DNA from 4 places in the Streptomyces sp. NPDC014676 genome. Region 1 is predicted to be linked to each of the others. Evidence: riboswitches for the same ligand, from Rfam matches in the RefSeq annotation. Region 1 holds a riboswitch; each other region holds the start of a gene.

Region 1 (7,154 bases):
GGCTCGGCTTCTACTCCTACGACCGTTTCGCCGCCGACGCCGCGGAGTGCTACCGCGACCTGAAGGCGCCCCGTGAGGTCCGCCGCTTCACCGAGCAGGCGCTCTCCAGTCCCACGGAGGAGTTCGTGCGCTCGCACGGACTGCGGCTGGTCGTCTCGGCGGTCGCCGAACTGGAGTCGGGCAACCTGGACGCGGCCTGTGCGCAGGGCGTCCGCGCGGTGGAGGTCGCGGGCCGCATCTCGTCCGTCCGCACCACCGAGTACGTCAGGGACCTCCTGCACCGTCTGGAGCCCTACGGCGACGAACCCCGCGTGGCCGAACTGCGTGAGCGCGCCCGCCCGCTGCTGATGACGACCGCCTGACCCGATCCGCGCCGAGAACCCGCCTCTCGGGTTTGAAGGCGTTGTCAGTGGCGCAGTGCACTATCGGACGCGGGAGGTGGTGCGGGTGGTGACGGGGCGGTCCTACGACTGCGACGTACTGGTGATCGGCGGCGGGATCGTCGGCCTGTCGACGGCGTACGCGCTCACGCGCGCCGCGCCGGGCACGCGGGTCACGGTGCTGGAGAAGGAGACGGGCCCGGCCCGGCACCAGACGGGCCGCAACAGCGGCGTCATCCACAGCGGCGTCTACTACCGCCCAGGCTCGCTGAAGGCGCGGTACGCGGTGTCGGGCGCCGCGGAGATGGTCAAGTTCTGCGCGGAGTACGACATCCCGCACGCCGTGACGGGCAAGCTGATCGTCGCCACGACCCGGGAGGAGCTGCCCCGGCTGCACGCCCTGGTCCAGCGCGGCCGGGAGAACGGCATCGCGGTCCGCGAGCTGGGCGGCGCGCAGATCGCGGAGTACGAGCCGGAGGTCGACGGCCTGGCGGCCATCCACGTCGGCACCACCGGTGTCTGCGACTTCACCGCGGTGGCCCGCCGGCTCGCTCAGGCGTCGCAGGCGGCGGGCGCGGAGATCCGTTATGGGGCGCGGGTGGTACGCGTCGACCGCCGGCCCGACCGGGGAGTCGCCGTCCTGACGGCCGGCGGCGACGTCGTACGCGGCCGGGTACTGGTGAACTGCGCCGGTCTGCACTGCGACGAGATCGCCCGCCGCACCGGCGACGAGCCCGGCGCCCGGATCGTGCCGTTCCGCGGCGAGTACTACGAGCTGGCCCGGCCGGAACTGGTGCGCGGCCTGGTCTACCCGGTGCCCGACCCGGCGTTCCCCTTCCTCGGCGTCCACCTCACCCGGGGCATCGACGGCGGCGTCCACGTCGGCCCCAACGCGGTACCGGCACTGGCCCGCGAGGGCTACGACTGGCGCACGGTGCGTCCGCGCGAGCTGGGGGCGACCCTGGCCTGGCCGGGCTCCTGGCAGCTGGCCCGCCGCCACTGGCGGTACGGCACCGGCGAACTGCACCGCTCGCTGTCCCGGCAGGCCTTCACCCGGGCCGTGCGCCGGCTGCTGCCCGCGGTGCGGGAGGACGACCTGGTGCCGGCGGCGGCCGGGGTGCGGGCCCAGGCGGTGCTGCGGGACGGCACCCTGGCCGACGACTTCCTGATCCAGGAGACCGCCCGCACGGTCCACGTACTGAACGCCCCCTCCCCGGCGGCGACGGCATCCCTGCCGATCGGCCGCGAGGTCGCCCGACGGGCCCGGGCGGCGCTGGAGACCGCGGGGCGCTGAACCCCGGACGCCCGGTCCGACGCGTCGCTCCCGCGCACGGGACCACGGTGGCGACCGGGGACGGGCCCGCACCGTCCTGCCCGGGTGAACGGGGCACCGCCGAGTACACAGCCCCGACCCGTGACCTGCCGCGCAGCCATGACCGGCCCCGTGAGGACCTCCCCGGATTCCGTTCCGGGGCTCCGTGCGCGGGCCCCGTAAAATCGGAGGCACTGTGTCTGACACCGTTAACGCTTCCGAAGCCCTTCGTCCCGCCCCCGGCCAGGACTCGCCGCACCCGCCCGGGGTGTCCGTCCGGCACACCCGGCCCAAGGGGGAGCCCCGGTTTCCCGACGGGCCGAAGGCCGATCCCGCCGGGTCGCACTTCGAGCGGCGGATCCGGAGCTTCCAGCCGCGGCGCAGCCGGGTGACCGCCGGGCAGGCGGACGCCCTGCGGCGGCTGTGGCCCGCCTGGGGCTTCGACATCGACGGCAGCCGGCGGCTCGACCTCGCGGAGTTCTTCGGCAACGACCACCCCGTCGTCCTGGAGATCGGCTTCGGCATGGGCGAGGCCACCGCGCGGATGGCCGCCGCCGACCCGGCCACCAACATCCTCGCCGTGGACGTCCACACCCCCGGCCAGGGCAATCTGCTCAACCTCGCCGACCAGTCGGGGCTGACCAACGTACGGGTCGGCAACGGTGACGCGATCATCCTGCTGCGCGAGATGCTCGCCCCCGGCTCCCTCGGCGGGCTGCGCGTCTACTTCCCCGACCCCTGGCCGAAGAAGCGGCACCACAAGCGGCGGCTGATCCAGCCGGAGTTCCTCGACCTCGCCGCGACCCGGCTGGCGCCGGGGGCGGTGCTGCACTGCGCCACCGACTGGGAGCCGTACGCGGAGCAGATGCTCCAGGTGCTCACCGCACACCCCTGCTTCGAGAACACGCGGCCGGACGGCGGTTTCGCGCCGCGTCCCGCCTTCCGGCCGCTCACCCGTTTCGAGACGCAGGGACTGGAGAAGGGTCATGTCGTGAACGACGTGCTCTTCCGCCGCGTACCGCAGGACGAGCAGGCGGCAGACCGAGCCTGACACAGCCCCGCCTCGTGAGGGTCGATCCCGTGGCCATCAGTCCCCCGTACCCGACGCCTCCCGGCGCCGCCCCCGGCGGAGCGCCGCGGCACGCGCACTGGTGGCAGCGGCCCTGGGTGCGGTACGGCGCGCTGATCACGCTGCTCGCCCTGTCCGGTCTTGTCATCCTGGCGCTGGTGCGCGAGCAGACCGGGACGCGGGGGTTCCTGGTCGGGCTCGGCCTCGCCGTGCTGCCCGTGCCGCTGCTCGTCGCCGCCTTCCGGTGGCTGGACCGGGTCGAGCCGGGACCCTGGCGGAACCTGCTGTTCTCCTTCGCCTGGGGTGCCTGCGCGGCGGCGCTGATCGCGATCGTCGCGAACAGCTTCGCCACCCGGTGGATAGCGACGGCGACCGCCGACCCGACCGGCGCCGACACCCTCGGCTCGACCGTCATAGCGCCGGTGGTGGAGGAGTCCGCGAAGGCCGCGGCCGTCCTGCTGGTGTTCCTGTTCCGCAGACGCGACTTCACCGGGCTCCTCGACGGCGTGGTGATAGCCGGGGTCACCGCCACCGGCTTCGCGTTCACCGAGAACATCCTCTACCTCGGCACCGCCTTCGGCACCGACCGGCTCACCGGCGACAGCGGCATCGCCTCGGTCACCGCGGCGACCTTCTTCGTCCGCATCGTGATGTCGCCGTTCGCGCACCCCCTGTTCACCGTGCTCACCGGGATCGGCTTCGGCGTCGCCGCGCTGTCCGCGGAGCGGCAGCGGGTCCGGCGTGTGCTGCCACCGCTCGGCGGGCTGCTCCTCGCGATGGGCGTGCACGCCCTGTGGAACGGCTCCTCGACGCTCGGCCAGTACGGCTTCCTCGCGGTGTACGCGGCGTTCATGGTGCCGGTGTTCGGGCTGCTGACCTGGCTGGTGGTGTGGACGCGGCAGCGGGAGCTGCGGACCGTACGGGAGGAGCTGCCCGCGTACGTGGCCGCCGGGTGGCTCCACACGGCGGAGCCGTTCGCGCTGGGCTCGATGCGGGCGCGGCGCGTCGCCCGGCAGTACGCGCGCCGTCACGGCGGGAGGGCGGCGGCGCGGTCGGTCGCCGCGTACGAGGCGTACGCGACGTCGCTGGCGTTCCTGCGGCACCGGGGGCGGCTCGGGCGGGCGGGGACGGACTTCGTCACGCGGGAACGCGAGCTGCTGCTGGAGCTGTGGCACCGGCGGTCAGCGGCCCGGCCGGCCCTGGAGCACGCGGCCCGCGCGACCGCGCCCCGGGTTCCGGTCGTCGCGGCACCGTGGGCGGGGTACGGCGCATACGGCGCATACGGCGGCTACGGGCATCCCCCGCACGGACAGCCGCCGTACGGGTACCCGTACGGCCCGTACGGCCCGTACGACCCGAACGCCCACCGGCCCTGACGGGCCCGTACCGCCCGCGGAAACACCTGACCGGCAGCCCTGACGTCGGGGGGTCGTCGTCGGGACTGCCGGGGTTCAGGACGTGAGGGTCCGCTCGCTCAGACGGTGAGGCCCTTGCTCTGCAGCCAGGCCAGCGGGTCGATGCCCGAGGCGGAGCCGTCGGGGTGGACCTCCATGTGGAGGTGGGCGCCGGTGACGTTGCCGGTGGCGCCGACGCGGCCGATCACATCGCCGGTGTTGACCTTCTGGCCGACGCTGACGCTGATGGAGGACTGGTGGGCGTACCAGATCTCGGTGCCGTCGTCGAGCGTGAGCACGGTCTTGTAGCCGTAGGAGCCGTCGTAGCCGGCGGAGGTGATCGTGCCGGTGTGGACGGCCTTGAGCAGCGTGCCCGTGGGCGCGGCGAAGTCGAGGCCGGTGTGGTGGCCGGAGGACCAGTAGGCGCCGGCCTGACCGAAGGTCGAGGAGATGGTGTACGAGGAGGTCGGCAGCGTGTACTGCTTGGCCAGCTCGGCGAGGCGCTCGGCCTCGGCCTTCTTCTTGGCCTCCTCCTCCGCCTTCTTCTTGGCGGCCTCGGCCTTGGCCTTGGCCTCCTTCTCCGCCTTGGCGGCGGCCTCGGCGGCCTGCTTCTCGGCGGCGGCGACGGCCTCGGCGGCGGCCTTGGTCTCGGCCTGGCTCTGCTGCTGCTCGACCTGGGCCATGATCCGGGTGCGCAGCGCCTCACCGGCGCCGGCGGTGCCCTGCTCGGTGTCGGCGGCGGTCATGCCGAGGGTGCTGAGGGGGGTGGACGATCCCTGGGGGGTTTCCTCGTCGGAGATGAGGGAACCCACGTTGGGGAGGTCGGGCATGGAGATCGAGACCGGCGGCTTGCCGGTCTGGGCGCTGGCCATGCCGCCGGCGCCGACGGCGGCGATGACGCCGACGCCCAGGACGGTGGAGCTGCGGGCGAGTCCCCCGCCGCGCTGCTTGGAGACACGATGCCGGCCCCGTACGGGGCGGAGGGAATCCGCGGTGGGGTTCCACTCCTCGAAGGGGCCCTCGTCGGCGCGGCCGGCGCCGTAGGCGACGGTGTCGCTCGGCTTGAACGGGGCCTCGGGGGCAGGCGGGTTGGACGCCACGTGGGCGCGCTCCTTTCCTTCCGTCTTCGCCTACCGGGTTAGCTGACGGGTTCGGAGCGGGAAGGTCTCCTACGCGCGTATACGAGCCGTGTCGCCACGGCGGTATTCACGCGATTCACCCCATGGTGGTGGTTCCCCGGTTCCCTTGCGGGATTCGGCGCGTGCGCACGGAGCCGCCTTCTGTGACGGCTGGGACGACCGCGCTGCGTTATCGAACGTTAATAGACGTGAGGGCCGGATTCCAAGCCGTTCCTCTTGATCGTTAACGATTTCCGGGGGGACTTAAGCGCCATGGAGGGTCAAAAACGGGCGAGTTGACCGCGCCTCAGGCCGTCTCGAGTGGCGGGTGGTTTCTGACCGTACGTCAGTTGTTATGCGCTGTGGGGTGGGTCGCTCACGCTGAGTGAGAGGGGCGGAAGGGAACGGAAAACACCGAGGGCCGGAATCCTCTGGATTCCGGCCCTCGACCTTCAGTAGCGGGGACAGGATTTGAACCTGCGACCTCTGGGTTATGAGCCCAGCGAGCTACCGAGCTGCTCCACCCCGCGTCGTTGAGACCAGTGTACGCCATCCGTGGGGCATGGCGCACACCCATGATCGACGGCCCGGTCTCAGCGGCCGAGCAGATGGCCGTTGGGCGCCTTGGCGCGGTCCTCGTGCTCCGGCAGGACGACGACGGTGGCGCCCCCGGCGGCCAGCACACCGCTGCCGTCGGCGCCCGCCACGAACGTGTCCGGCTCGCGCCAGGCCGTGACCACCCGCCGCACCCCCGCGTCCAGGACCAGCCGGGCACAGGGCGCGGGCCGGGACGCGCGGCGGGCGCAGGGCTCCAGGCTGGAGTACACGGTGGCGGTGACGAGCCGGGGGTCCGTGGGGTCGACCTTGGCGAGCGCGGCCTCCTCCGCGTGCACCACCGGGTCGGTGCCCTCCCGGGAGTGGCCGCGCGCCAGCTCCGTACCGTCGGCGGCCACCACGACCGCGCCCACGCTGAACGCCGTCTGCGAGGGCGGGCACCCGGCGGCCAGCTCGCAGGCGAGGGCCAGCCAGTGGTGGTCGGCGGCGGAGGGCAGCGGGCCGGTGCCGGGGGCGGTGGGCTCGTAGCGGATCAGGACGACGTCGCCGACCGGGCGGGTCTCGACCGTCCGCAGCCGGCCGCCCTGGTAGGAGCCGGGGCCGAAGAGACGGGGGGCGTCGGGGTCGCCGACGAACAGCGGCGCGAGGACCAGTTGGAGCTCGTCGGCCAGCCTCTCGGTGAGGAGCTGCGTGTGGACCGTGCCGCCGCCCTCGACCATGAGCCGCCGCACCCCGCGCTCGGCGTGCAGGTGCTCCAGCAGCAGCCGCCAGTCGAGCTCGGCGCCGAGCGGGACGACGTCGGCGGCGAGACCGAGGGCGTGGGCGCGCTCGGCGCCCCGTTCGGTCGTGTAGAGGACCTTCTCGCCGCCGGTGTGCCAGAACCGGGCCGCCGGGTCCAGGTCCCCGGAGCCGCTGACGGTGACCTTGAGCGGGTACTCGGCCCGGCCCGCGGCGAGGCGGGCGGCGCGCCGCTCGGGCGAGTTGACCAGCAGCCGGGGGTTGTCGGCGCGGATCGTGCCGGCGCCGACCAGGATGGCGTCCACGGACGCCCGTACCTCGTCGACCCGGTCGAAGTCGGCCGGGGACGACAGCAGCAGCCGCTCGGGGCCGGTGTCGTCCAGGTAGCCGTCGAGGGAGACGGCGGCGGACAGCAGGACGTACGGGTGCGGCATCGGCGTACTCCGGGTGGGGCGGGTGCGGGGGTCCAGTCTGCCGGTCAGGGCTCGGTCGGCCCCACGCGGATGACGTACCGGGTGGGTTCCGGGCGGTCCCCCGGGCCGGGTCCGGCCGGCGGGCCGGCGCGGCGCCGGCCGGGTCCGCGACGAG
Region 2 (7,154 bases), on a different contig from region 1:
CTCCTCGGACTTCGGGGCGTTCTCCGGCTTCCCGGAGTGCTTCCCGCCCTGCTCGAGTTCGCCGTCCTCGGTCACCTTGGCGCCCTTGGGCGGGGTGAAGTCGAACGTCGAGGCGGCCGGCTTGCCGAAGCTCACCTGGGTGAAGCCCACGTCCACGACGGCCGCGCCGCCGCTGGACGGGGTGAGCGTGAACTTCAGCGGCATGCCCGTCCTGTGGTCGACGGCGATGCTGATCGCGCCGACCGTGGAGCCGGACTGCCTGGGCTTGACGACCAGCTTGTACGCGTCCCGGCCGGCCACCTGGGCGGTGCCGTCGACGGTCACGGACGTGGTGTCGTCGACCGACTTCAGCGCCTCCTCGGCGAAGTCCTTCGGGGTGGCCGGGGGCTGCTGTTCCCGGTTCTCGCCGGAGGCGTCGACGGTGCCGTGGTAGACCTCGTTGGAGCCGCTGTCGTAGCCCCAGACGTCCTTGCCGTTGTGGATCAGGCTGTACTCGGCGGCGTTCTCCAGGAGCGACACCTTCTGCCGGTCGGGGCCGTCGGCCGCGATCCGCAGGGTGTGCGTGCCGGAGGCCAGTTCAGCGAGCTTGGCGGACGGGTCGGCCGAGGAGCCGCCGTCCTCGCCCTGCCCCGCGGCGCCGGACATGAGACTGTCCTCCAGGCCGCCGAGGTCCGGCAGACCGAGGTCCGTGGTGATCTTCACGGTGCCGGACAACCGCTCGACGTCCGACTTCGCGATCTTCTCTATGAGCTGCGCGGCGGTGATCTCCGGCAGGTCGGGGTCGCCGGAGCTGGCGATCGCGGGGACGAGCCCGATGGTCGCGGCCGCCACTCCCATCACCGTGACCGGGACGACGTACCGCGCGGCCCTGCGCCGCCCCGCGCGCGGCTCGTCGGCCTCCCGCGCGGTCGTCATGTCGTCGGATTCGTACGGTGCCATGTGTGCCCTACCTCCGTGGTCGGCGGCGGCTTTTCGTCTCGTGACCTCGCACCAGTTTCACCCTGAGCCGCCATTCTCACCCGAATCGGTGAGGAGTGGTGTTGTCCGTCGTGGTCCATCTGACCAAATCTGGCAGGCGGATTCGTCAGCCCCCGGACGCAACTCCACGTACTGCTGGGGTATGACACGGAGGGCGGTTCCCTCCCCCGCCCCGTAGGGGTCGGGGGAGAGTTCGGGCCGGCTCAGCCCGCGCGGTGCACCACCGCGTCGCACAGCTGCACGAGTGCCGTCCTCGCCTCGCACTCCCGCAGCGGGGCGAGTGCCGCGCGCGCCTCCTCGGCGTAGCGCACGGTGTCCCGGCGGGCCTGCTCCAGCGCGGGGTGGGCGCGCAGCAGCCGCAGCGCCTCGGCGTGCCGGGCGTCGTCGGTGAGGTCGGAGTCGAGCAGTTCGCACAGGGCGATGTCGTCGGCGAGACCCAGCCGGGCCGCCCGTTCGCGCAGCCGCAGCACGGGCAGGGTGGCGATGCCCTCGCGCAGGTCGGTGCCGGGGGTCTTGCCGGACTCGTGGGAGTCGGAGGCGATGTCCAGGACGTCGTCGGCGAGCTGGAAGGCGACTCCGAGCCGCTCGCCGTACTGGGTCAGCACGTCCACGACCGTCTCGTCGGCGCCCGACATCATCGCGCCGAACCGGCAGGCGACGGCGACCAGCGAGCCGGTCTTGCCGCCGAGCACGTCCAGGTAGTGGTCGACCGGGTCGCGGCCGTCCTGCGGTCCCGCGGTCTCCAGGATCTGCCCGGTGACCAGCCGCTCGAACGCCTCGGCCTGCACCCGCACGGCCTCCGGGCCGAGGTCGGCCAGGATGTGCGAGGCCCGCGCGAAGAGGAAGTCGCCGGTGAGGACCGCGACGGAGTTGCCCCAGCGGGCGTTCGCGCTGGCGACGCCGCGCCGCACATCGGCCTCGTCCATCACGTCGTCGTGGTACAGCGTGGCCAGGTGGGTGAGCTCCACCACCACGGCCGAGGGCACGACACCGGGCGCGTAGGGGTCGCCGAACTGGGCGGCGAGCATCACGAGCAGCGGGCGGAACCGCTTGCCGCCGGCCCGCACCAGGTGCTGGGCGGCTCCCGTGATGAAGGGGACCTCACTCTTGGTGGCCTCGAGCAGCCCTTCCTCGACAGCCGTCATCCCGGCCTGGACATCGGCTTCCAGAGCCTGGTCCCGCACGCTCAGCCCGAACGGCCCGACGACGGTCACGAGGGGTCTCCTGTCTGCTGGTGTCCACTGGCGGTTACACGGAATGTCGATAGGTCGCTGCCATCACTCAAGTCAGCGTATCCGGTCACGTTTCGATCACCGCCAGCGCCCGGGGTTACGGGCAGGGCGGTACGGGGTCGGGAGCGGAGTGCTTTTGATCGGTTGATAACAACGGACATTCTTCTGTTTTCCCGGACGTACCGATCCACTCCTCGGCCCGGCCCCCGGGCCCCGCCTCGCCACGTGGACCATCCTGCCCGCCCCGACGTCCGATTTGCCGCAAATGCCGAGCTAATTCCCCTTGGCGAAAAATGCGTTCACAGGCAATCCCCAGTGAAGTGAGTCACGCGCGATCCGGTACCCCCGCCGTCCGCCACCACCCACCTTTCCCCTTCCCCCGCCGCCGAGTTGACCCTTGGCGACAGCAAAGGATCAAGCACCCCAAAAGCCCCATCGAAAGATCAAACGGCGCCTTCCGTGATGCTCGCACTTGTTCCCGACATGTGCTCTCGCATACGTTCCGGGCCTGCCGGGTGGACGCCTAATCCTGCCGCCGCCCGCATCACATCCGACGACGAACTCAAGACGGCAGGAGTGGGGGACCCAGGTAAGCCGCCGCACCGGACATCGCGCCGGGACGGCTAGGGGTGAAGCCATGCCCGCAGGGGCACGGCCGGGCACTCTCCCGCCCGAACCCGACAGCTCACCTCGCAGGCGTAGGAGAGGAACCCAGACATGCCTGCTTTCGGTCAGCACCGCCGCCGCCTCGCCCGCTCCCTCGCCGTCGCCGGCACCGGCGTCGCCGTGGTCGCCCTGCCGCTGTTCGGCGCCACCGGCGCCTTCGCGGCCACCACCGAGCCGACGACGACCGCTGCCGCCCCCGCGACGGCGTACCCGGACAACCTCGACGGCTGGATCCGCGAGTCGCTGGACGTCATGGCGCAGAACGGCATCCCGGGCAGCTACGACGCCATCCACCGCAACATCATGCGCGAGTCCTCCGGCAACCCGTACGCCATCAACAACTGGGACTCCAACGCCGCCAAGGGCACCCCGTCGAAGGGCCTGCTGCAGATCATCGACCCGACCTTCGCGGCCTACCACGTGCCCGGCACCGCCTTCGACCCGTACGACCCGGTCGCGAACATCACGGCGGCCTGCAACTACGCGGCCGACCGCTACGGCTCCATCGACAACGTCTTCGGCGCGTACTGAGCCACCCGCTGACGGGCGAGCGTCACCGCCCCGCCGAACAGTCGCTCGAGGACGACGGCCACGCCGTCGTCCTCGTTCGACGTGGTGACCTCGTCCGCCACCGCCTTCAGTTCGGGATGCGCGTCGGCCATGGCGACGCCGTGGGCCGCCCAGCCGAACATGGGGATGTCGTTCGGCATGTCGCCGAAGGCGATCGTCCGCGCCGGGCTCAGCCCCAGGTGCTCTGCGGCCAGCGCCAGCCCCGTGGCCTTGGTCACCCCGCACGGCTGGAGCTCCACGGTGCCCGGCCCCGACATGGTGACCGTGGCCAGTGACCCGACCACCGACCGGGCCGCCGCCGCCAGCGCGTCGTCGGACAGGTCCGGGTGGCGCAGCAGCACCTTGCTGATCGGCCGGTCCCACAGCTCGGCCCGCCGCTCGACCCGTACCGCGGGCAGGGTCGGGTGCGGCATCAGATAGCCGGGCTCGATCAGCGTCAGCCCGTCGGCCCCGTCCTGGTCGACCGCGGCGTACACCTCCCCCACCTCGGCCTCGATCTTGCCGAGCGCCGTCTCCGCCAGTTCCCGGTCCAGTGTCACGGACCACAGCAGCCGGTGCGCGCCGGCGTCGTACACCTGCGCGCCCTGTCCGCACACCGCGAGCCCCGTGCAGCCGAGGTTGTCCAGGAGCGACCGCACTCTGGGGGCCGGCCGCCCCGTCACCACCAGGTGCCGCGCGCCGGCCCGCTCCGCCCGCGCGAGCGCGGCGAGGGACCGGTCGGAGAAGGTGTCGTCGCCGCGCAGCAGCGTCCCGTCCAGGTCGGTGGCGATGAGTGAATACGCGGTGGGTGCGGCCATGATCAGAGAATACGGACAACCCGACGGTCCGATTCACCGTGCCCGTTTGCATTCGCTTTCGGTACGGTTCCCCTTCTCTCGGCGCCGGGTAAGGACCGGTTCAGGTCTCTTTCCCCGTTTGGCAAGAACATGGTCCGCTATCTACCGTCCGCCCGGTCCGGGGCGGTACCTTCCAAGGGTCCAGGGGGGACTTGATCGGGGGGTCAGGTGAGCAGTGGACGCATGCGTGTGCTGAGGCCCGGGGAGCTCGGCGAGGGGGAGCGGGAGCGCTGGCGGGAACTGCGCGCCGCGACGGACGCACCGCGCAACCCGTTCATGGAACCGGAGTTCACCGTCGCTGTGTCCCGGGTGCGCCCGCGGGCCCGGGTCGCGGTGCTGTACGAGGGCGCGCAACCGGTGGGTTTCCTGCCGTACGAGCGGGGCGCGCTGGGGCAGGGCCGGGCGATCGGGCTCGGGGTGTCGGACTGCCAGGGCGCGGTCCTGGGCCCCGGTGTCGCCCTGGAGACGGACGAACTGCTGCGGGGCTGCTCGGTGTCGAGCTTCGCCTTCGACAACCTGGAGGCGGACCAAGGGCTGTTCGTGCCGTACGCGGCCGAGGAGCACGCCACCTACGTCATCGACGTGGAGAAGGGCTACGAGACGTACGAGTCGGTGCTGCGCGCCCAGTCGCCGAAGTTCCTGAAGACCACGCTGGCCAAGGAGCGCAGGCTGGGCCGCCGGGCCGGAGCCGTGCGGTTCGTCTTCGACGAGCGCGACCCGGCCGCGCTGCGCACGCTGATGGAGTGGAAGTCGGCGCAGTACCGCAGGACCGGGCGGCGCGACCGGTTCGCGCGGGAGTGGATCGCCCGGCTCGTGGGCCGGCTCGCCGAGACCCGCGCCGCCCAGTGCGCGGGCACGCTGTCGGTCCTGTACGCCGGTGACCGCCCCGTCGCCGCGCACTTCGGGCTGCGCTCGGCGTCCGTCCTGGCCTGCTGGTTCCCGGCGTACGACCCGGAGTTCGCGAAGTACTCGCCGGGTCTGGTGCTGCATCTGCGGATGGCCGAGGCGGCGGCGGCCGAGGGCATCGGCCTGCTCGACATGGGGCGTGGTCCGGCCGAGTACAAGGACTCGCTGAAGACCGGCGAACTCGCCGTCTACGAAGGGGCGGCGACCCGTCCGGGCGCGGGCGCCGCGCTGCACTGGCTGAGCCGCGAACCCGCGCGCCGCGCGCACGGCTTCGTCCGCGCCCGTCCGCGCCTGGCGGCGCTGGCGGCACGGACCCTGAAGGGCGCGGCACGGCTGCGCCGGCCGTGAGTCGTGAGGAGGAGGGGGAGGGGGAAGACAGGTGTCCCGGAGAGCGCGTACGCAGGAGGAGATACGGCGGTTCCTGGCCATCGGCGCGGTGCAGGTCGCCGAGATCGACCTGGACGGTGACGAGGCCGCGCCGAGACCCGGCCCGGGCAGCCCGCCGATCACCCATGGCGAGGTGTTCCTGCTGGTCAGACGGGCGGGTCGCCCGGTGGGGACGCTGCTGACCCGGGTACCGGAGGGCACGGACCCGCGGGCGGTGCTGACGGAGGCCGCCGCCGCGGTGGCGGGAGGGGCCGTGGAGGCGACGGGCGGCGTGGAGGCGACGGGCGGCGGGGAGCCGCCGTACGCCTCGGTCGTCGTGGCCACCAGGGAGCGGGCCGGGCAGCTCGCCCGGGCGCTGGACTCGCTGCTCGCGCAGGAGCACCCGCGGTTCGAGGTCGTCGTCGTCGACAACGCGCCCGTGACCGGCGAGACCCGCGAGCTGGTGGAACGCAAGTACGGCGAGCGGGTGCGGTACGTGTGCGAGCCGGTGCCCGGACTCGCCGTCGCGCACAACAGGGGGCTGGCGGCGGCGCGGGGCGAGGTGATCGCGTTCACCGACGACGACGTGGTCGCCGATCCCCGCTGGCTCACCGAACTGACCGTCCCGTTCGCCGCCGACCCGCGGCTCGGCTGTGCCACCGGCCTGATCCTGCCCGCCCGGCTGCGCACCCCGGCCCAGGTCCTGCTGGAGAGCCACGGCGGCTTCGCGAAGGGCTTCACGCCGACGACGTACGACCCCGGCGACCCGCCCCGCGACGAGCCGCTGTTCCCCTTCACCGCGGGCCGCTTCGGCTCGGGGGCGAACATGGCCTTCCGTACGGAGGTGCTGCGGGCCGTCGGCGGCTTCGACCCGGCCACCGGCGCCGGGACACCCGCGCGGGGCGGCGACGACCTGTACGGGTTCGTCCGCGTCCTCGCCCAGGGACACCTGCTGCACTACACGCCGTACGCGCTGGTGTGGCACCACCACCGGGAGACCTGGGCCGACCTGGAGACCCAGGCGTACGGCTACGGCGCCGGCCTCACCGCCTACCTCACCGCGCTCCTGGTCAACCGGCCCGCGCTGCTGCCCGCGTTCCTCGCCCGGCTGCCGCGCGGCCTCGCGCACGCCCGCGCGTTGACCGAGGTGCGCGACACGGACGGCGGTGGTGCGCCGGGGGCGCACGACACCCGCACCCACCCCTGGCCACGCCGGCTGTCGCGGCTGCAGCGCAGGGGAATGCTGTACGGGCCGCTCGGATACCTGCGGGCGCGGCGGGCACCGGGGAGGGGGAGAGGATGACCGCGGCCATACCCGTCTTCCTCTACCACGCCGTGATGGACGATCCGCCGGACTGGATCGCCGAGTTCACCGTCACGCCCAAGGAGTTCGCGGCCCATCTCGACGCCGTCGTGGACAGCGGCCGCACCCCCGTCACCATCAGCACCCTCGCCGAACACCTCGCCGGGCGGGCCCCCTTGCCGCCCCGGCCGGTGCTCCTCACCTTCGACGACGGCTTCGCCGACCTGCCAGGACCCACCGCCGACGCCCTGGCCGGGCGCGCGCTGCCCGCGACCGCGTACCTCACCACCGGCGCCA
Region 3 (7,154 bases), on a different contig from region 1:
GGCGGCGGGGCGAGGCGTACGGAGGCGCCGAGGACGCTCACGCCGCGCGGGGCGACGACCACCGGTTCCAGGGTGACCGCGACGACCTCCGGGTGGTCGTGGACCAGCCGCGACACCCGCAGCATCAGCTCCTCCAGCGCCGGGGTGTCGACCGGTGCCGAGCCGCGCCAGCCGAACAGCAGCGGGGCGGTCCGGATCGACCGCACCAGTGAGGTCGCGTCCCGGTCGGTGACCGGGATCAGCCGGTGCGCCATGTCCCCGAGCAGTTGCGAGGGGGGTCCGGCCAGCCCGAAGGAGAGGACGGCTCCGGCGGCGGGGTCGATGACCGCGCGTACGACGGTGTCGACGCCGCGCGGGGCCATCCGCTGCACCACGGGGCGCAGCTCCTCCGGGGCACCGAACAGCTCCGTCAACTCGCTGTACGCCCGGCGCAGTTGTTCCTCGTCGGCCAGGTCCAGGCGGACGCCGCCCAGGTCGGCACGGTGCCTCAGGTGGGGGGCGGTCGCCTTGAGGGCCACGGGGTGGCCGAGGGTGCGCGCGGCCTCGGCGGCGGTGCCGGGGTCCGGGGCGGGGAGGGCGCGGTGGACGTGGATGCCGTAGGTGCCGAGCAGGTCGCAGGTCTCGTCGGTGCCGAGGGTGAGGCCCTGGCCGCGCGAGAGGAGCCCCTCGATGAGGGCGGCGGCGCCCCGCTCGTCGATGTCGTCGTACTCCGGCACCTTGCCGGGGTCGGCGGCGTCCCTCCGCCACTGGCCGTACGCGACGGCCTGGGCGAGCGCCCGGACGGCACGCTCGGCGGCGGGGTAGGCGGGGATGAGGTGGGCGCCCTCGGGGGGCGGCGGGGCCGTCGCGGAAGCGGTGTCCGCCCGGGGCCGCGGCGCCGGGGTCGCCCGCGTCGGGGGCACCGGCGCCGGGGCCTGCGGGGCCGTGCTCGTGGCGGCCGACAACGCCTCCGCGAGGCCGCCCAGTTCCACGTGGACCACCAGGACGGGTTTGGACGGGGTCGCGGCGGCGGCCGAGCGCAGGGCCTGCGCCAGGGCCGCGTCGCCGACCGAGCCCTCCCCCACCGCCGGGATCGCGGTCACGACGACCGCGTCGCTCGTGTCGTCGGCCAGCGCGCGGGAGAGCGCCGCGTGGAAGTCCGCCGCCGAGGCGGCGGTGGTGAGGTCCAGCGGGGGATGCGGACGCAGGCCTTCGGCGAGGCAGGCGTCGTAGGTGAGCAGGCCCAGGGACTCGGAGTTGCCGAGGATCGCCACCCGGGGTCCGGCCGGCAGGGGCTGGCGGGCGAGCAGCAGGCCCGTGTCGACCAGCTCGGTGATGGTGTCCACGCGGATCACCCCGGCCTGCCGCAGCAGCGCGGACACCGTCGCGTGGGGCAGCCGGGTCGCCCGCACGGCGTGCCCCCGGGGCCCCGCTCCGTGACGTGCGCCCTGGACCACGACCAGCGGCTTCGCCGCCGCGGTCCGGCGGGCGAGGCGGGTGAACTTGCGGGGGTTGCCGATGGACTCCAGGTACATCAGGACGACGTCGGTGTCGGGGTCCTCGTACCAGTACTGCAGGACGTCGTTGCCGGAGACGTCGGCCCGGTTGCCGGACGACACGAAGGTGGACACGCCCGTGACACCGGTGACGCCGCCGCCGCGCCGGTGCAGGCGGGACAGCAGGGCGACGCCGATGGCGCCGGACTGGGCGAACAGCCCGATCCGGCCCGGCCGGGGCATGTGAGGGGCGAGCGAGGCGTTCAGCCGGACGTCCGGGGAGGTGTTGATGACGCCGAAGGCGTTGGGGCCGATGATCCGCATGCCGTACGAGCGTGCCTGCCGTACGAGGGCGCGCTGGCGTTCGCGGCCGTCGGGGCCGGACTCGGCGTAGCCGGCGGAGACGACGACGAGCCCCTGCACGCCGTGCTCGCCGCACTCGGTGACGATCTCGGGGACCCGCTCGGCGGGCACCGCGACGACCGCGAGGTCGACGGGCCCGTCGATGTCCCGCACCGAGCGGAACGCGGCCACCCCGCCGAGCTCCTCCTCCCCTTCCCCCAGAGCCTTGTTCACGGCGTACAACCGGCCGGTGAACCCGGTGTCCCGCAGGTGGTCGAGGACGCTGCGGCCCACGCCGCCGGGCGCGCGGCCGGCGCCGACGACGGCCACCGAGCCGGGGGCGAGCAGCCGCTGCACCGAGCGCGCCTCGGCGCGCTGTTCGCGCGCGTACTGCACGGCCATGGAGCGGTCGGTGGGTTCGAGGCCGAACTCCAGGCGGACGACACCGTCCTCGAAGCTGCGCTTCTGGGTGTACCCGGCGTCGGTGAACACCTTGATCATCTTGTTGTTGGCGGGCAGCACCTCGGCCGCGAACCGGCGGATGCCGCGCTCCCGCGCGACGGCGCCGATGTGTTCGAGGAGGGCGGAGGCGACGCCCCGGCCCTGGTGGGCGTCCTGGACGAGGAAGGCGACCTCGGCCTCGTCGGCCGGAGCCGAGGCGGGCGTGCCGTCGGCGCCGATCCGGTCGTAGCGTACGGTGGCGATGAACTCGCCGCCGATGGTGGCCGCGAGTCCCACCCGGTCCACGAAGTCGTGGTGCGTGAAGCGGTGGACGTCCTTGGCGGACAGGCGAGGGTAGGGCGCGAAGAAGCGGTAGTACTTCGACTCGTCCGACACCTGCTCGTAGAAGCTGACCAGGCGCTCGGCGTCATCGACGGTGATGGGGCGGATGCGCGCGGTGCCGCCGTCGCGCAGCACCACGTCGGCCTCCCAGTGAGCGGGATACTCGTGCCGGTCCGACGAGGTCTGCATGGGCCCCAGAGTACGGCTCGCGTACGACAACGGCGCGAGGCAGTCTGTGGTGGACGACAGCCGGGCCGAGGCCGCGGTCCGGCTGCCGCCGGGAGCGGGAGCGAAGGCCCCTTCGGGCACGCTCCCGGCAGGCTCCGGGCATGCTTCACGATGTGGGAAACTGGTCTAGACAACCCTGAACAGCGAAGGGCAGCAACACATGGCTGAGCGCCGCGTCAACGTCGGCTGGGCCGAGGGTCTCCACGCCCGCCCCGCCTCCATCTTCGTCCGAGCCGCCACGGCCGCAGGCGTCCCGGTGACGATCGCCAAGGCCGGGGGCGACCCCGTCAACGCGGCCTCCATGCTGGCTGTCCTGAGCCTGGGCGCCCAGGGCGGCGAGGAGATCGTCCTCGCGTCCGACGCCGAGGGCGCGGACGCCGCCCTCGACCGTCTGGCGAAGCTGGTCGCCGAGGGTCTCGAGGAACTCCCCGAGACCGTCTGAGGACGTCATGCCGAAAGGCCCGCCCGGACCGCCGGGCGGGCCTTTCGCTTTCCCCCGTCACGGGCAGATTTTTCCTTCCGCGGGCAGCTTTCCCCTTTTACGGGCAGCGTGAATAAACCCCGAGAAATGCTCCCTCTTTGTATACGGCACCCGTGTTAATGCCGAACGCTCGGCATGTTTACGGCATGTTGCGAGTTCCTCACACGGTCCGCGCGGCCGGCGCCCGGGGCGAAACGCAGGCGGTGCCCGGCGCTCGCGCGCTCGGTGTGCAGCGCCGTGACGGACCGCGCGCGGTCGCCGTCACCGCGCGCCACGGCGTCCACGATCGCGCCGTGCTCCGCCCAGTACTCGACGGGGTCGGACGGCCCCTCGGTGGCGTACATCCAGGCGATCTTGTGCCGCAGCTGGGTCAGTGCCGAGGTCAGTGCCGGACTGCCGGTGGCCTGGGCGAGCGTCTCGTGGAACCAGCCGCTCAGGGAGCGCAGGTCGTCGCTGTTGCCCTGGCGGGCGCGTTCCTGCCCCAGCCGGACCAGGCCGCGCAGCACCTTCAGATGGGCCTCGGTGCGGCGCTGGGCCGCGCGGGAGGCACCGAGGGGCTCGAGGAGCACGCGCATCTCCAGCAGGTCGGCGGCCTCCTGCTCGGTGGGTTCCGCGACGCACGCGCCCGCGTGCCGCCGGGTCACCACGAATCCCTCGGCCTCCAGCGTGCGCAGCGCCTCCCGGACGGGAACGCGGGAGACACCGTAACGGCGGGCGAGCACTTCCTCGGTGAGCCGGCCGCCGCGCTCGTGGACACCCGCGACGATGTCGTCCCGGATCGCCGTGCACACCGAGTGCGCGGGAATACGCATGACGAACCTCCGGCTTAATCCCCGTGAAACGTCGACGATTGACGTGTGTTCCGTGACTCTATTGCAATCGGCGGGAATTCACGACGGCGGACCGGAATCCATGCATATTTTTTGGACAGGCGACGCCCGGAAACACCGATGCCCCGGCTCGGGGAGCCGGGGCATCGGGAAGCGAGCGGGTCAGAGGTTCACGCCGTGCGCGCGGAGGTAGGCGACGGGGTCGAGGTCGGAGCCGTAGTCGGCGCCCGTGCGGGCCTCGAAGTGCAGGTGCGCGCCCGTGACGTTGCCGGTGGCGCCGGAGAGGCCGATCTGCTGCCCGGCGGCCACCTGCTGGCCCACCGAGACGCCGATGGACGACAGGTGGCCGTACTGGGTGTACGTGCCGTCGTGCATCTTGATGACGACCTGGTTGCCGTACGAGCCGCCCCAGCCGGCCTCGACGACGGTGCCGACGCCGACCGACTGGACGGGGGTGCCGCTCGCCGCGTGGAAGTCGACACCGGTGTGGCTGCCGGAGGACCACAGCGAGCTGCCGGCCTGGTAACCGGTCGAGACGTACGAGCCGGGGATCGGGGAGACGAAGGTGTTGAGGCGCTCGCGCTCGGCCTCCCGCGCGGCGCGCTCCTTCTCCGCGCGGGCCTCCTCGGCCTCCTTGGCGGCCTTCTCGCGCGCGGCCTCCTCTGCGGCCTTGCGCGCGGCGGCCTCGGCCGCCTCCCGGGCGGCCTCGTGCTGGGCGGCCGCCTGGGCGTCGATCCGGTCGGCGACCGCGTCGCCGAGGGTGACGACGGGCGTGAGGCCGGTCTGTGCGGCAGCGGGCTCGGCGGCGAGCGCGGGGGCCGCGAGGGAGCCGACGACGCCGGTGGTGGTGAGCGCCGCGACGCCCGCCACGCGGGCGGTGCCGCGCTGCGTCCGGCCGGGACGACGGTGCTTGCCCGGGGCGCGGGTGAACGCCATGTACAGGCTGGTCCTTTCCTTCCCTCTCGCCTACCGGGTTAGCTGACGGGTTCGGAGCAGGAAGGTCTCCTACGGGCCCCCTCGCGACACGCGCGGGCGTCCGATTCACCCCAGGGACTGCGGTGGGTCCCCGGCTCCCCCGGCTCGCGCCTCAGGGGGACTCGGCGATGACTGTCCGGTGCCGCGGATGCGGCGCACTGCCCGACGAACAGCCCGGACGAAGCTAAGCGGGCCGTCTCCCGATCCTCAAACGAATCACGGGTTTTGTAGCGCATCCCACAGGCCAGACAGGCAACTTCCGCCCCGATTCGGGCATAAGCGGGCCCTGGTGACTTTCGTGTCACCAGGGCCCGCCGCGCGTGCGTCCTCGCGGCTCGCTACTCGGCCGTCACGACGGTGACTTCACCGATACCGAGGGCCTCGACGGGCGCCTTGATCTGCGCCGCGTCACCGACGAGGACGGTCACCAGGCGGTCCACCGGGAAGGCGTTCACGACGGCCGCGGTGGCCTCCACGGTGCCGGTCGCGGCCAACTGCCGGTACAGGTCGGCCTGGTAGTGGTCGGGCAGGTGCTGCTCGACCTGGTCGGCCAGGGTGCTCGCGACGGCCGCGGCGGTCTCGTACTTGAGCGGCGCCACGCCCACGAGGTTCTGCACGGCGACATCGCGCTCGTCGTCGGTGAGCCCCTCCGCGGCGAGCGTGCGCAGCACCGTCCACAGGTCCTCGAGAGCGGGGCCGGTGTTCGGCGTGTCCACTGAGCCGCTGATGGCCAGCATCGCCGCACCCGTGCCGTCCGGGGCGGACCTGAGGACCTGTCCGAACGCCCGCACGCCGTAGGTGTAGCCCTTCTCCTCGCGCAGCACGCGGTCCAGGCGGGAGGTGAGGGTGCCGCCGAGGCAGTACGTGCCGAGCACCTGCGCGGGCCACACCCGGTCGTGCCGGTCCGCGCCGATACGGCCGATCAGCAGCTGCGTCTGGACGGCGCCGGGACGGTCCACGATCACGACGCGCCCGGTGTCGTCGGCGACCACCGGCGGGACGGGCCGCGGCTGCGCCGGGGAGCCGGTCCAGGCGCCCAGCGTGTCGCCGAGCAGCGCGTCCAGGTCGATACCGGTGAGGTCGCCGACGACCACGGCGGTCGCCGTGGCGGGACGGACGTGCTTCTCGTAGAAGGCGCGTACGGCCGCGGAGTCGATGCCGGCGACCGTCTCCTCGGTGCCCTGGCGCGGACGCGACATACGGGCACTCGCCGGGAACAGCTCCTTGGAGAGCTCCTTGGCGGCGCGGCGGGAGGGGTTGGCCAGCTCGTGCGGGATCTCGTCGAGGCGGTTGCGGACCAGCCGCTCGACCTCGCTGTCGGCGAACGCCGGCGCCCTGAGCGCGTCGGCGAGCAGCCCGAGCCCCTTGGTGAGCCGCGAGGCCGGGACCTCCAGGCTGAGGCGGACGCCGGGGTGGTCGGCGTGCGCGTCCAGGGTGGCGCCGCAGCGCTCCAGCTCGGCGGCGAACTCCTCGGCGGAGTGCTTGTCGGTGCCCTCGGAGAAGGCCCGCGCCATGATCGTGGCGACACCGTCGAGGCCGGCCGGCTCGGCCTCCAGGGGCGCGTCGAGGAGCACCTCGACGGCGACGACCTGCTGGCCGGGGCGGTGGCAGCGCAGCACGGTCAGGCCGTTGTCGAGCGTGCCGCGCTCGGGGGCCGGGAAGGCCCAGGGCTTGGCGTCGCCCGCCTGCGGCTGCGGGTGGAAGTCCATCGTGGCGAGCTCGGTCACTTCGCCGCCTCCTCGTTCTCGTCGGTGCCGGCGGCTGCGGCGGCTTCCTCGGTGTCCTCGGCGTCTCCGGCTTCCGGGGCGACGGGCTCGTAGACGAGCACCGCGCGGTTGTCGGGGCGCAGGCGGGCCTTGGCGACCTCCCGCACCTCCTCCGCCGTCACCTCCAGGACGCGCTGTACGGCGGTCAGGGCGAGCTGCGGGTCGCCGAACAGGACGGCGTACCGGCACAGTTCGTCGGCGCGGCCGGCGACCGTGCCGAGCCGGTCCAGCCACTCGCGCTCCAGCTGGGCCTGCGCGCGCTCCATCTCCTCGG
Region 4 (7,154 bases), on a different contig from region 1:
CACCCGCCTGCCGTCGACGGTCGGCAGTCCGCCCACGTCGCGGAAGTTGCGTACTCCGGCCAGCTCGGGTTCGGTCGACGGCACCTGCTGCGTCACGAAGGACTCCTCCCGCTCGACGCCGCCGGCGGGGCTCGCCGACGGGCACGGGTCGACGATACGACATGCCTGCCTGGGGCAATGAGTTGTCCACAGGCATTGCCCGACGGCCCCCGTGCCCCCGATGATGTTGGTGTCTGATCGCATCTGTTCGGGTCTGTTGGAGGTTCGGTGACGCAGGTCTCCCAAGACGGTCGTACATGGCTCCTGTCGGGGCCGGCCAGCGGCTACGCGCTCCATGTCACGGACCGCGACGAGCTGGTGCATCTGCACTGGGGCCCGAGGATCGCGCTCGCCGACGCGGAGGCCCTCGCCGCGCGCCCGCTGCCGGACGACTGGCCGTTCGAGTCCCGCCTGGACGGGCGCGAGGAGTACCCGGTCGAGGGCGGCCCCCGCTTCGTGAGGCCCGCCCTGTCCGTACGCACCGCCGACGGGCGGCGCGGCACCGAGTGGGTCTTCGACGGCCACGAGACCGGCGACGGCGAACTCCGCCTCCGCTTCCGCGACGGCGGGCTGACCGTGACCCTGCACTACCGGATGCGCGACGACGTGATCGAACGCTGGGTGACCCTGCACAACCGGGGACCCGCGGTCGAGCTCCTGCGCGCCGACTCCGCCACCTGGACCCTGCCCGAGCGCGAGCACTGGCGGCTGTCCCAGCTCCACGGCCGCTGGGCCGCCGAGTCCCGGCTGACCCGATCCCCGCTCACCTACGGCGAGAAGGTCATCGGCAGCCGCCGCGGCCACACCGGACACCAGCACCTGCCCTGGGTCGCGCTCGACACCGACGCGACCGAGGAACGCGGAGAGGTCTACGGCTGCGCCCTCGGCTGGTCCGGCTCCTGGCGCGTCTCGGTCGCCCGACTCCCCGACGCACGCGTGCAGATCACCGGCGGCGCGGGACACGACGACTCCGGCCTGCTGATGCTGGGCACGGAGGAGACGTACGTCACACCGGTCTTCGCCGGTCTGTGGAGCGACGGCGGCTTCGGCGGCGCCAGCCGCGCCTGGCACGCCTACCAGCGGACGTACGTCGTCCCGGACGCGGACCGGGACCGGCCCGTGCTGTTCAACTCCTGGGAGGCCACCGGATTCGACATCTCGGAGGAGCGGCAGCGGGGACTCGCGGCGCGGGCCGCCGCGATGGGCGTCGAACTGTTCGTGGTCGACGACGGCTGGTTCGGGGCGCGGACGAGCGACCGGGCCGGGCTCGGCGACTGGACGCCCAACCCCGACCGCTTCCCCGGCGGCCTGAAACCCCTCGCCGACCATGTGCACGGGCTCGGGATGGAGTTCGGCATCTGGGTAGAGCCGGAGATGGTCAACCCCGACAGCGACCTGTACCGCGCGCACCCCGACTGGGTGCAGTTCCAGCCGGGCCGCCGGCGCACGGAGTACCGCAACCAGCTCGTGCTCAACCTCGCGCGCGACGACGTGCGGGAGTACCTCTGGGAGCGGCTCGACGGACTGCTCTCCAGCGCTCCCATCGACTACGTGAAGTGGGACTTCAACCGCTCCTCCACCGACGCCGGATGGCCGGACGACCCGTACCCGCAGCGGCTGTGGACCGACCATGTGCGCGGCCTGTACGCGCTGCTGGACCGGCTGCGGGCGGCCCATCCGGGCGTGGCCTTCGAGTCCTGCTCGGGCGGCGGCGGCCGGATCGACCTGGGGATCCTCTCCCGTACCGACCAGGTGTGGACCTCGGACAACACCGACCCGCTCGACCGGCTCGCCATCCAGCACGGCTTCAGCCAGATCCACCCGGCCCGGGTGATGGCCGCCTGGGTCACCGACAGCCCGAACGCGATGCTCAACGGACGGGTCAGCTCGCTGCGCTTCCGGTTCGTCAGCGCCATGGCCGGGGTGCTCGGCGTCGGCGGAGACCTCGCGCGGTGGACCGGGGAGGAACTCGCCGAGGCGCGGGAGTGGGTCGCGCTCTACAAGGAGATCCGGCCCGTCGTCCAGCGCGGCGACCTGTACCGGCTGCGCCCTCCGGAGGGCGGACTGAGCGCGGTGCAGTACGTCCTCGGCGACGAGACCGTCGTCCTCGCCTGCCTCCAGGCGCAGCACCACGGAGAGCCCGTCCCGGCCCTCCGGCTGCGCGGCCTCGACCCGGAGGCGTCGTACGAATGCCGCGAAACCGGCGAAACGTACCGAGGTGCCCTCCTGCTGCATCACGGGCTGCGCACCGGTCTGCGAGGAGATCTGGACGCCGCGGTGGTGCGGCTGCGGCGCCTGTGATCCGATGATTAGGGCGTTCTGTCCGATTAGGGCGGTTCGCCATAACGTGCCCCGAAAGAAAGGGGGATGGGGAAGGGGCGCGTGAGCAGCGTCATATCCGTGACGATGCGTTGTCGCCATGCTCACGTAATTCCATGGAACGACAAGGGAATTCGCGGGGGAAAGGGAATCCCGGCTGACGCTCGGTGACGTCAATTCCCCCTTTGGATCACGGAAAAGCGCGTTCGCGGTGAACCTCGCGCTTGTCCCCTCGCGTCCGGGTCGCTTACGTTCGCCACCGATCCGGACGGACGCCCAATCCTGCCGCCGCCCGGAGCCCGTACCCACACCGACCCGTGTACGGCAGGAGCGGGGGACCCACAGGTACCACTGCCTGTTCCGGTTCCCGGAACGGCTTGGGGTTAAGCCGCGTGACAACGCGGCCGGGCATCTCCAGCCCGAACCCGACAGCTCACCTCGCAGGCGCCGGAGAGGAATTCGACATGCCCGCGAAGGGTAAGCACCGCCGTACCAAGACCCAGCGTCTCACCCGCTCCATCGCCGTCGCCGGAACCGGTGGCGCCGCACTCGCCCTGCCGCTTCTCGGCGCCACCGGCGCGCACGCCGCCACGCCGCAGGCCGCCCCCGAAAAGGCCGTCCAGTCCCTTTCCGCCGCCGGCCAGGAGACCGTCGCCGAAAAGGGCGACGAGGCCCGCACGTACACCGTGAAGGCCGGCGACTACCTCGCCAAGATCGCCGAGACGGAGCACGTCGACGGTGGCTGGAAGCAGCTCTACACGGACAACCGGCAGGCCATCGGCGACGACCCGTCGCTCATCCACCCCGGCCTGAAGCTCTCCGTCGACGGCACGGCCGCCACGGGCGCGCCGGAGGAGCCGGCCGCCCCGGCGGCCCCGCAGGCCCAGGAGCAGGAGGCCGAGCAGCCGGCGGAGCAGCCCGCCGAGCAGCCCCCCTCGGACGCCTCCGCCCAGACCACGAGCACCGACCAGGCCGCGAGCGCCTCCGGTTACAGCTCCCCGGTGCCCGGCGCCGGGCTCGGCACCGCCTACAAGGTGGCCGGCAGCATGTGGTCCAGCGGCTATCACACCGGCGTCGACTTCGCCGTCCCGACCGGCACCTCCCTGAAGGCCGTCGGCGCGGGCACCGTCGTCTCCGCGGGCTGGGCCGGCGCGTACGGCAACCAGGTCGTCGTCAAGCTCGACGACGGCCACTACGCCCAGTACGCCCACCTGTCCGCGCTCTCCGTCTCGGCCGGCCAGACCGTGACCGGCGGCCAGCAGGTCGGCCTCTCCGGCTCGACCGGCAACTCGACCGGTCCGCACCTGCACTTCGAGATCCGCACCACCCCGGACTACGGCTCGGACGTGGACCCGGTCGCCTACCTCAGCTCGAAGGGCGTCTCCATCGGCTGACCCCCGCGGCGACCTTCCCGACACGCGCGCCGAAGGCCGGACCCCGATCCCCGGGGCCGGCCTTCGGCGTATTCCGGAGTTGGCCAACATTTTGAGAGTGTCTTATCTCACCGTGCGTCAACCCGTCCTTACGGTCGCGTAGGTCACATTCGAAGGTGAATCATGAGCGGCTGTGGCAGACGATTCGAAGAGTGACAGCAGAGCAGTGATCGGGTCGTACGTGGCGGTGGGGGACAGCTTCACCGAGGGCGTCGGCGACCCCGGCCCCGACGGGGCGTTCGTCGGCTGGGCCGACCGGTTCGCCGTGCTCCTCGCGGACCTCCGGCCCGAGGGCGACTTCGAGTACACCAACCTCGCCGTACGCGGAAAACTGCTGGACCAGATCGTGGCGGACCAACTGCCGAGGGCGGTCGAACTCGCCCCCGACCTGGTCTCGTTCTGCGCGGGCGGCAACGACATCCTCCGCCCGGGCAGCGACCCGGACGAGGTGGCCGAGCGGTTCGAGCGGGCGATCGCCGCGCTCACGGCCGTATCGGGAACAGTGATGGTGACCACCGGGTTCGACACGCGCGGCGTCCCCCTGCTGAAACATCTGCGCGGCAAGATCGCGACGTACAACATGCACGTACGGGCCGTCGCCGACCGCTACGGCTGCCCCGTGCTCGACCTGTGGTCCCTCAAGAGCGTCCAGGACCGCAGGGCCTGGGACGCCGACCGGCTGCACCTGTCGCCGGAGGGACACACCCGCGTCGCGCTCCGCGCCGGGCAGACCCTCGGCCTGGACGTCCCCGCCGATCCGGAACAGCCCTGGCCGCCCCTGCCGCCCCGCGGCACCCTCGACATCCGGCGGGACGACGTCCACTGGGCCCGCGAGTACCTGGTGCCGTGGATCGGCCGCCGGCTGCGCGGGGAGTCCTCCGGCGACCACGTGATCGCCAAGGGGACGCTGTCGCCGGACGACATCAAGGTACGGATCGCCGCGGTGGCGTGAGCGTTCGCGCGATAGCGTGGTGATCATGGGGGACCGGGATCTGCGGCAGGCGACCGCGGCGGACGTCGAGGCGGTGGCCGAACTGCGTGCCGTGGTGCTGCGGGCCGATCTGGAACGGCTCGGGCGCTACGACGCACAGCGGGTGCGGCAGCGGCTGCGCGACGGGTTCGACCCGGCCCACACCTGGGTGATCGAGACGGGCGGCACCTTCGCCGGCTGCGTGGCGCTGCGCCCTGCCGGGGACTCCCACTGGCTGGAGCACTTCTATCTGGCCCCGCACCTCCAGGGCGCCGGCATCGGCTCGGGCGTGCTGCGCGAACTGCTGCGGCGGTCCGACCGCGACGCCGCCGTCGTACGGCTGAACGTACTGCGGGGCAGCCCGGCCCGCCGCCTCTACGCACGGCACGGGTTCACCGTGGAGACGGAGGACCCGGTGGACGTGTTCATGGTGCGACAGCCGTCCCGGCCCTTCGATCAGCCCCGGCCGTACCCGGCACCGCGGAGCCGGTCCGGCCGCACATAATGGAATGTCTGACCGACTCCACTTGGAGGTACCGTGGCCGGTTCCCCATCCCACAGCTCCGGGCTGCGCGCCCTGCGGCCCGAGGCCTTCGGCGCGGACCCGGGTGGCGAACGCATGGCACGCATCCGCAGATCCCCGCACTTCAAGGACGGTGTGTTCCAGAACCCCGGGGGCACCGCCCGGATCCGCCCGTCGGGGTCGACGCGGGACCTGGCGAAGATCTACCTCGACAAGGACTCCCGGTCCCGCCGCGCCCCGAAGGGCACCATCCCGGTGCACCCCACCACCCTCGCCGACCTCTCCCGTCCGCCGGCGAGCGGGCTGCGCCTGACCTGGATGGGCCACTCCAGCGTGCTCGCGGAGATCGACGGGCACCGGGTCCTGTTCGACCCCGTGTGGGGTGAGCGCTGCTCACCCTTCCCCTTCGCCGGGCCCAAGCGGCTGCACCCCGCCCCGCTGCCGCTGGCCGCGCTCGGCCCGGTCGACGTCGTCGTGATCTCCCACGACCACTACGACCACCTGGACCTGCCCACGATCAAGGCGCTGGCCGGCACGGACACCCTGTTCGCCGTGCCCCTCGGCGTCGGCGCGCACCTGGAGCGCTGGGGCGTGTCCGCCGGACGGCTGCGCGAGCTGGACTGGCACGAGACGACGAAGATCGGCGGACTCGCCCTCACCGCCACCCCGGCCCGCCACTTCTGCGGCCGGGGTCTGCGCAACACCCAGCACACCCTGTGGGCCTCCTGGGTGGCCGCGGGCGAGGAGCACCGGATCTACCACAGCGGTGACACCGGCTACTTCGACGGCTTCAAGGACATCGGCACCGACCACGGCCCGTTCGACGCCACGATGATCCAGGTCGGCGCGTACTCGGACTTCTGGCCCGACATCCACATGACGCCCGAGGAAGGCGTCCGGGCCCATCTCGACCTGCAGGGCGGCGAGGCGGCCGGCGTGCTGCTGCCCATCCACTGGGGCACCTTCAACCTGGCACCGCACGCATGGGCGGAGCCGGGGGAGTGGATGAAGGACGCGGCCGGGGAGGTGGGCCAGCCGGTGGCGTTCCCGCGGCCGGGTGAGCCGTTCGAGCCGGCGGGGAAGGTGCCGGTGGAGGCGTGGTGGCGGGCGATCTCCGGCCCGATCGCCCGTCCGTGGCACCGTCCCCGGATCACCGAGGGGGCGGCCGAGACGAGCAAGGGCGATCTCGACCTCGCCGGTGAGCGGTGAGGTCATCAGGTCAGTCGCTGACGGTGTCGAGCACCACCCGGGTGACCTGCTCGGGGTCGTCGGACATCGGTGAGTGCCCACAGCCCCCGAGGGAGACGTGCCGGGCGCCCGGAAGCAGTCGTGCCGCCCTGAGTGCCTGGTGGGGCGGGGTCATCAGGTCCCGTGTGCCCCAGCCGACCGTGACCGGGACCTCAGGGGTGAAGGCCCGCAGCCGGTAGGCGCGTACGGCGCGCCGCGTCGCCTCGAAGCCGGGAGAGCGGGCCAGGTCGCGCAGCGCGTCGGCGGCCGCCGCCTCCGGGATCCGCCAGGGCCGGGCGGCGAGCTGCCAGAAGGCCACGGTGCGCCCGATCGGGTGTCCGGCGATCCGGCCGGGGCGTTCGGCGCAGGCTCGTGCCATCGCGTGGGCGACGCGGAGCGAACCGAGGGCGTAGGCGGCCTCGGGGCGGCTCCACAGCCCGATGGGGGACAGCGCGACGACGCTGCCGACCGCGCCGCCGCGGGCCAGTTCCAGGGCGACGGCCCCACCGAGGGAATTCCCCGCGACGGGCGGGCGGGTGAGGCCGGCACCGGGGAGCCACGCGGCGACGGCGGCGGCCAGCGCCTCGACGGTGGGCGTGGTCCCTTCAGGGAGCGGGGGACTGTCACCGAAGCCCGGGAGGTC

What was found. A riboswitch is a leader RNA that binds a small molecule or an ion and turns the genes downstream of it on or off. The one in region 1 is predicted to bind cyclic di-AMP.
Positions count from the first base shown of each region.
Region 2: it holds a riboswitch for cyclic di-AMP, as region 1 does, so the genes downstream of both, ACF1DX_RS08345 (transglycosylase SLT domain-containing protein) here and ACF1DX_RS34790 (M23 family metallopeptidase) in region 1, are expected to answer to the same signal.
Region 3: it holds a riboswitch for cyclic di-AMP, as region 1 does, so the genes downstream of both, ACF1DX_RS12125 (M23 family metallopeptidase) here and ACF1DX_RS34790 (M23 family metallopeptidase) in region 1, are expected to answer to the same signal.
Region 4: it holds a riboswitch for cyclic di-AMP, as region 1 does, so the genes downstream of both, ACF1DX_RS31480 (peptidoglycan DD-metalloendopeptidase family protein) here and ACF1DX_RS34790 (M23 family metallopeptidase) in region 1, are expected to answer to the same signal.

Region 1 is NZ_JBIBZI010000019.1:11,329-18,482, forward strand. It holds gene ACF1DX_RS34770 (MFS transporter) at 1-362, shown strand, start outside; gene lhgO (L-2-hydroxyglutarate oxidase) at 418-1,674, shown strand; gene trmB (tRNA (guanosine(46)-N7)-methyltransferase TrmB) at 1,889-2,743, shown strand; gene ACF1DX_RS34785 (PrsW family intramembrane metalloprotease) at 2,773-4,137, shown strand; gene ACF1DX_RS34790 (M23 family metallopeptidase) at 4,236-5,255, opposite strand; cyclic di-AMP (ydaO/yuaA leader) riboswitch at 5,268-5,425, opposite strand; tRNA gene ACF1DX_RS34795 (tRNA-Met) at 5,730-5,803, opposite strand; gene ACF1DX_RS34800 (dihydrofolate reductase family protein) at 5,867-7,000, opposite strand.
Region 2 is NZ_JBIBZI010000002.1:837,671-844,824, forward strand. It holds gene ACF1DX_RS08335 (outer membrane lipoprotein carrier protein LolA) at 1-939, opposite strand, end outside; gene ACF1DX_RS08340 (polyprenyl synthetase family protein) at 1,182-2,192, opposite strand; cyclic di-AMP (ydaO/yuaA leader) riboswitch at 2,755-2,922, shown strand; gene ACF1DX_RS08345 (transglycosylase SLT domain-containing protein) at 2,928-3,407, shown strand; gene ACF1DX_RS08350 (HAD family hydrolase) at 3,371-4,243, opposite strand; gene ACF1DX_RS08355 (GNAT family N-acetyltransferase) at 4,466-5,536, shown strand; gene ACF1DX_RS08360 (glycosyltransferase) at 5,568-6,857, shown strand; gene ACF1DX_RS08365 (polysaccharide deacetylase family protein) at 6,854-7,154, shown strand, end outside.
Region 3 is NZ_JBIBZI010000003.1:779,202-786,355, forward strand. It holds gene ACF1DX_RS12110 (GNAT family N-acetyltransferase) at 1-2,789, opposite strand, end outside; gene ACF1DX_RS12115 (HPr family phosphocarrier protein) at 2,989-3,270, shown strand; gene ACF1DX_RS12120 (GntR family transcriptional regulator) at 3,426-4,121, opposite strand; gene ACF1DX_RS12125 (M23 family metallopeptidase) at 4,302-5,075, opposite strand; cyclic di-AMP (ydaO/yuaA leader) riboswitch at 5,088-5,252, opposite strand; gene ACF1DX_RS12130 (pitrilysin family protein) at 5,453-6,841, opposite strand; gene ACF1DX_RS12135 (M16 family metallopeptidase) at 6,838-7,154, opposite strand, start outside.
Region 4 is NZ_JBIBZI010000015.1:5,400-12,553, forward strand. It holds gene ACF1DX_RS31470 (tyrosine-protein phosphatase) at 1-96, opposite strand, end outside; gene ACF1DX_RS31475 (alpha-galactosidase) at 268-2,340, shown strand; cyclic di-AMP (ydaO/yuaA leader) riboswitch at 2,657-2,818, shown strand; gene ACF1DX_RS31480 (peptidoglycan DD-metalloendopeptidase family protein) at 2,823-3,752, shown strand; gene ACF1DX_RS31485 (SGNH/GDSL hydrolase family protein) at 3,958-4,743, shown strand; gene ACF1DX_RS31490 (GNAT family N-acetyltransferase) at 4,769-5,266, shown strand; gene ACF1DX_RS31495 (MBL fold metallo-hydrolase) at 5,300-6,493, shown strand; gene ACF1DX_RS31500 (alpha/beta fold hydrolase) at 6,504-7,154, opposite strand, start outside.